Hoeflea sp. 108: one gene and its partner. The protein of the gene in region 1 interacts with the protein of each later gene in a pairwise test. Links are inferred from orthologs where the notes say so. Each region holds a gene or a part of one and is shown on either strand. Other genes may lie near its edges.

Region 1 (3,056 bases):
CGCCAATATCGCACGCGCCGGATTGCTGATTGCCGCCTTCGCAGTCGCCGGCTGCTCGGAATCTTCTGTCAACGACTTCGTGCCGCAGCACGCCAACCGGCAGCTGTCGCCCAAGATCCTTGCCGAAATGAAGGCCAAGGGCATGGACAAGAGCTCGCCCGTGCTGGCGCGCGTGTTCAAGGAAGAAGGCAAGCTCGAGGTCTGGAAGCAGAAGACCAACGGCCGCTACGACATCATCGCCAGCTACGACATCTGCAAGATGTCCGGCAAGCTCGGCCCGAAATATACCGAGGGTGACCGCCAGTCGCCGGAGGGGTTCTACACCGTTCGTCCGGGGCAGATGAACCCGAACTCCAGCTATCACCTCGCCTTCAACATCGGCTATCCCAACACATATGATCGCGCCAACGGCCGCACCGGCTCGAACCTGATGGTTCACGGCGCCTGTTCGTCATCGGGCTGCTTCTCGATGACCGATGCCCAGATCGAGGAGATCTATGCTTTCGCCCGCGACGCGTTCAAGGGTGGCCAGACCGAGTTCCAGGTGCAGTCGTATCCGTTCCGCATGAACGCCGCCAACATGGCGCGTTATCGCAACGACCCGAACTACCAGTTCTGGACCATGCTGAAGGAAGGTTACGACCACTTCGAAATCACCAAGGTGCCGCCGAAGGTCGACGTCTGCGAAAAGCGCTACGTTTTCAACCGTGTTGCGGAGGCTGGTGCGAGCTTCAACCCGACCGGCGCCTGCCCGGCCACGACCCAGCCGCAACCGCTGATGACGGCCTACCAGTCCTACAAGAGCCAGTATGACAGCGCTTTTGCCAGCGCCACTGGCGGCGAAGCGCCGAAGCCGACGATTGCCGGCATCAAGGAAGCCAATCTGGTGTCCGACTGGACCAAGCGCCGCGCCCGCGGCGAGCGTGTGACCATGGATCCGCCTGCCATGGCCCAGGACGGTACTGTCGTGCAGACGACAACGCGCATGGGCCGCATCGATTCGGCCGAGGGTCGCCGCATGGCGGCACTCGAGGCTGAAGAAGCCGCAAAGAAGAAGGCCGCAGAAGAAAAGCTTGCTGCCGCGGCCGCCGCCAAAGCAGCCAAGATCGCCGCCCAGCAGCAGGCGATCGCAGCCGCCGCGGCACCCGCACCGGCCCCTGTTACCGAAGCCCCTGCCCAGGCAGCGCAGGCGGCCCCGGTCGAAGAGCCGGGCACGACGGCCAAGCTGAAGAAGAAGCTGCTCAACCTGTTCGGCAGCTGATCCGCGTGAGCGAAACCACCGAAATCTACGACCTCAGGGGGCTCAATTGCCCCCTGCCAGTGCTGAAGGCCAAGCGGCGCCTGGCAGACATGGCGGCCGGCAGCAGGCTGTGGCTCGAGACCACCGATCCGCTCGCGGTCATCGACATTCCGGCCTTTTGTCAGGATGCCGGCCACAGGCTGGTCGAGACCATGGCTGTCGACGGCGGCCACCGCTTCCTGGTGGAACGCACCGGCTGATATCAACTGACTTTCTGGACGCTACCGCCCGGCAATCGCCAGCGGGTTGTTTTCCATCGCCTCGCGATCAGGCGTGTCGATCGCCGGCTTGTTGACGAAGGCGGCGAACAGGCGCTCGACATAGTCGCGCGGCAGGTCGATGCCGATCAGCACCAGCCGTGTTCCGCGCACCGCATCCGGCCATGATGGCAGTCGCGCCGGCGGGTGGAGCATCTTCTGGACGCCATGGATCACCAGCGGCCGCGATGGATCCTCGGCCAGTTCGACGATGCCCTTGATACGCAGGAGCTTGTCGCCCTGTGTCGACAACAGCAGGTCGAGGAACATCTCGACCGTCGAGAACGGCAGTGCGCCGCCATGCACCAACGTGAACGAGCCGATGCGGGCGTCGTGATGTCCATGACCATGGTCATGTCCGTGACCGCAGTCATGCGCGTGGTTGTGCCCATGATCGTGATCGTGGAGGTCGTGATTGCCGCCATGATGGTGATGATGATCGTGCGCGGCCGCTTCGCCCAGCCAGCGCCTGACATCGGCGGTCTTGGTCGCGGGATCGTAAAGCCCGCATTGGATGAGCTGCGCCACCGCGCCCTCGCCCGCCGCCCTGATCTCGGCGCCGGGATTGATATGGCGCAGCCGGCCCAGAAGCGTCTCCGTCCAGGCCGGATCGTCGACCAGGTCGGATTTGGTCAGCACGATACGGTCGGCGACCGCCACCTGCTTCACCGCCTCGACATGGGCGTCGAGCGTGGCACGACCATTGACCGCGTCTACGACGGTAACGACACCATCGAGCCTGAAGGCATGCACCAGTGCCGGATGGCCCATGATCGACTGCAACACCGGCACCGGGTCGGCAAGACCGGTGGTCTCGATGACGACCCGCGCCAGCCGCTGGATGCGGCCGGTCTGCAGTCGGTCGACCAGATCGGCCAGCGTATCCACCAGTTCGCCGCGCACCGTGCAGCACAGGCAGCCGTCGGACAGCTCGATGACGCCATCGGATGCCTTCTCGACCAGCAGGTGGTCGATGGCGACGTCGCCGAACTCGTTGATGATCACGGCCGTGTCGGTAAGCGCCGGATCCTTGAGCAGTCGGTTGAGCAGTGTCGTCTTGCCGGCACCGAGGAAGCCGGTCAGCACCGACACCGGGATCGGGAATGAGGCTTGGGGGCTCACGAGCGCGCCTTCGATCCCTGGGCGACGGGCACGGCACCGGCGGGAGCCGGCATGTCCGGCCGCCAGGTCGGCAGCGGCACGTCGGCATATTCGACCTCGTCGCGGCCCATCATGGCGCGCGGCACCGGGCCGTTGGCGCCGCCGAGGCTGACGGTCACCCAGCTGCGCGGACGCGTCATCTCGGGAATGATCGAGACCTTCTCTTCGGACTTCTCTTCGCCTGCCCCGGCTTCGGTCGGAGCCGGACCATCGGAGGCAGCGTGCTTGGCCTTGGGCGAGCACACCTCGTCGCGCATGCTGGTCGGCATGTCGCGCATGTCGCCATAGGGCGCGAGCCCGGTCACGCTGACCGAGCTGCCGGTGCGGCCAAAACCGCT
Region 2 (3,482 bases), 190 kb from region 1 along the record:
AGGTCGGGATCCGCAGCGTCGGCAGCGCCCGCCTCGCCGAGATCGAGGCAGCACAGCGCTACGGCAGCCACTTGGTCACCGCTCGCGAGGTTCATGCCGAAGGCGTCGAGGCTGCCCTCCGGCATATCCCCGAGGGCGCGCAGGTCGTCATCACGCTCGACTGCGACGGCCTTGATCCAAGTATCATGCCGGGGGTCGCGGCGCGTACACCTGGCGGCCTCACCTACACGCAAACGATCGACCTGATCGCCGGCGTCGACAAGCGGGCGAGGATCGTAGGTTTCGACCTGGTCGAATTTTATCCGCCTGCCGACATCGACGGTCTGACGGCCGCCACCGCGGCGCGTCTTCTCGTCAATGCCATCGGCGTCATCGTCCGTCAGGCTTGAACAACGCCAACCAGAAAAGTCCTGGTAGAGATCGGTAAAAAGAATGCCCCGTCGATGACGGGGCACTTTTGTCCATGCAACGGACAGCAGTTGCGATTACGCCGCCGCTTCCTCGCTCACCACGCCCTGCTTGGACCGGAAGTTGAGCCGATCCGAGCCTGCGGTGATCTTGACGGTCGAGCCGTCGAGGATCTCGCCGCCGAGGATGCGCTCGGCCAGCGGATCCTGCAGTTCCTTCTGCATGACGCGCTTGAGCGGACGGGCGCCATAGGCGGGGTCGTAGCCCTTATGCGCCAGCCACTCGATCGCGTCGGGCGCGAGGTCGAGCGCAATCTTGCGGTCGGCGAGCAGCTTTTCGAGCCGCTTGAGCTGGATCGCCACGATCTTGCCCATGTCCTGCTGGCGCAGCCGGTGGAACAGGACGATCTCATCGATGCGGTTCAGGAACTCCGGCCGGAACGCCGCCTTGACCGCGCCCATGACCTCGTCGCGGACCTGGTCGACATCCTCGTTCTCCCCCAGCGCCACCAGATATTCGGCGCCGAGGTTGGACGTCATGATGATCAGCGTGTTGCGGAAGTCGACGGTGCGGCCCTGACCATCGGTCAGGCGGCCATCGTCCAGCACCTGCAGGAGCACGTTGAAGACGTCCGGATGAGCCTTCTCGACCTCGTCGAACAGCACGACCTGATAGGGCCGGCGCCGCACGGCTTCGGTCAGTGTGCCGCCTTCCTCGTAGCCGACATAGCCGGGAGGCGCGCCGATCAGCCGGGCCACGGAGTGCTTCTCCATGAACTCGGACATGTCGATGCGGACCAGCGCGTGCTCGTCGTCGAACAGGTAGTCGGCGAGCGCCTTGGTGAGCTCGGTCTTGCCGACGCCGGTCGGGCCCAGAAACATGAACGAGCCGATCGGCCGGTTCGGATCCTGCAGACCGGCGCGGGCGCGCCTGACGGCCTTGGACACGGCCTGCACGGCCTCGCCCTGGCCGACGACGCGGACACCGAGTTCGTCTTCCATGCGCAACAGCTTCTCGCGCTGGCCTTCGAGCATCTTGTCGACCGGAATGCCGGTCCAGCGCTCGACGACATGGGCGACGTGATCAGGCGTGACGGTTTCCTCGACCATCGAGCCCCGGCTTTCCTGGGCCTCGGCCTCGACGAGCTTCTTTTCGAGTTCGGGGATGCGGCCATAGGCGAGCTCGCCCGCCTTCTGGAACTCGCCCTTGCGCTGGGCGATGGCGAGTTCGTTGCGGGCTTCTTCGAGCTGGCCCTTGAGGTCGGCGGCAAGGCCGAGCTTTTCCTTCTCGGCCATCCACTGGCTGGTCACCCGGGTCGACTCTTCCTCGAGCCCGGCCAGCTCCTTCTCGAGCCTTTCGAGACGGTCGCGCGAGGCGTCGTCGGTTTCCAGCTTCAGCGCCTCGCGCTCGATCTTGAGCTGCATGATGCGGCGGTCGATCTCGTCGAGGGCTTCGGGCTTGGAATCGATCTGCATGCGCAGCCGCGAGCCGGCCTCGTCGACCAGGTCGATGGCCTTGTCGGGCAGGAAGCGGTCGGTGATGTAGCGATTCGACAGCGTCGCAGCCGCCACCAATGCGGAGTCCGAAATGCGCACCTTGTGGTGCTGCTCGTACTTCTCCTTCAGGCCGCGCAGGATCGAGATGGTGTCCTCGACGGTCGGCTCGGAAACGAAGACCGGCTGGAAGCGGCGGGCAAGGGCCGCATCCTTTTCGACATGTTTGCGGTACTCGTCGAGCGTGGTGGCGCCGACGCAATGAAGCTCACCGCGGGCGAGCGCCGGCTTGAGCAGGTTGGAGGCATCCATCGCGCCATCGGCCTTGCCGGCGCCGACGAGCGTGTGCATTTCATCGATGAACAGGATGATGCCGCCGGCAGCCGCGGTAACCTCGGACAGAACGGCCTTCAGCCGCTCCTCGAACTCGCCGCGATACTTGGCACCCGCAATCAGCGCGCCCATGTCGAGCGCCATCAGTTGCTTGTCCTTGAGGCTCTCGGGCACGTCGCCATTGACGATGCGCAGCGCAAGGCCTTCGGCGATGGCCGTCTTGCCGACGCCGGGCTCGCCGATCAGCACCGGATTGTTCTTGGTGCGCCGCGACAGCACCTGGATGGTGCGGCGGATTTCGTCGTCGCGGCCGATGACCGGATCGAGCTTGCCGGCACGGGCATCGGCCGTGAGGTCGCGTGCGTATTTCTTCAATGCGTCGTAGCCCTGCTCCGCACTCGCCGAATCTGCGGTGCGGCCCTTGCGGATTTCGTTGATGGCCTTGTTGAGGCCTTGCGCGGTGACACCGGCCTTGGCCAGGATTTCGGAGGTCTTGGCCGACTTCTCGACGGCAAGCGCCGTCAAAAGGCGCTCGACCGTGACGAAGCTGTCGCCGGCCTTCTTGGCCAGTTCCTCGGCGGTCGACAAGACCTTGGCGAGCGGCTGCGCCAGGTAAAGCTGGCCGTTGGCGCCCTCGACCTTGGGCATGGCCTTGAGCGCCGCCTCGACAGCGAGCCTGACATCGCGGGCATTGCCGCCGGCGCGCTCGATCAGCGAAGAGGCAAGCCCCTCATCGTCGTCGATCAGCACCTTGAGGATGTGCTCCGGCGTGAACTGCTGGTGATTGTTGGAAAGGGCGTAAGTCTGCGCGGACTGGATGAAGCCGCGTACGCGTTCGGAATACTTCTCAAGATTCATATCTGTCTCCACTCCGTCGCCGGCCCGCTTTGCGGCACCGGTCTGGTCCAAGGTGACGAGTCCGCCCGTTTGGGCCGGACCCTGTTGGGCGTGATATGGGTAGTAGGACGATATCCCTCAAGGAGCCTGGAGCGCCGCGCGTCATTTTTTGACGCGCAAAGGACGCTCCGGCATTTCCTGAGTCTGCGCATCGTGCTTTCCGAAAATCAATTCCGATTTTCGGGCCGATGCGCGTCACCGAAGTCAAAAAACAAAAACGGCGAGATTTTCATCCCGCCGTTTGAAATGGCTTCAAAGCCCTTCGTGGAAGGCGATCAGCCCTCGACGACCGCAGGCTCGGCTGCCGGCGTTTCGCCTTCGCCCTGCGCCTCGGTCGCGGCGCGCTCGCCA

The links.
Region 2: the proteins of B015_RS0121135 (region 1) and clpB interact in binary tests that used the Escherichia coli proteins (3 or more experiments, as listed by UniProt). The link is inferred for Hoeflea sp. 108 from one-to-one orthologs.

Annotation. Positions count from the first base shown.
Region 1 is NZ_KB890024.1:4,254,069-4,257,124, forward strand. Bases 145-2,883 are described here. They hold B015_RS0121135 (sulfurtransferase TusA family protein), read left to right. Parts: upstream 145-1,266; coding sequence 1,267-1,500; downstream 1,501-2,883. Other genes in these bases: B015_RS0121130 (murein L,D-transpeptidase family protein), read left to right, coding at 145-1,261; B015_RS0121140 (GTP-binding protein), read right to left, coding at 1,522-2,679; B015_RS0121145 (D-alanyl-D-alanine carboxypeptidase family protein), read right to left, coding at 2,676-2,883. In the rest of the region: more of B015_RS0121130, read left to right, coding at 1-144; more of B015_RS0121145, read right to left, coding at 2,884-3,056. UniProt on the Escherichia coli protein: Involved in thiosulfate metabolism.
Region 2 is NZ_KB890024.1:4,063,074-4,066,555, forward strand. What follows is about bases 286-3,450. They hold clpB (ATP-dependent chaperone ClpB), read right to left. Parts: upstream 3,093-3,450; coding sequence 486-3,092; downstream 286-485. Other genes in these bases: B015_RS0120075 (agmatinase), read left to right, coding at 286-389; B015_RS0120085 (DUF4167 domain-containing protein), read right to left, coding at 3,407-3,450. In the rest of the region: more of B015_RS0120075, read left to right, coding at 1-285; more of B015_RS0120085, read right to left, coding at 3,451-3,482. UniProt on the Escherichia coli protein: Part of a stress-induced multi-chaperone system, it is involved in the recovery of the cell from heat-induced damage, in cooperation with DnaK, DnaJ and GrpE. Acts before DnaK, in the processing of protein aggregates.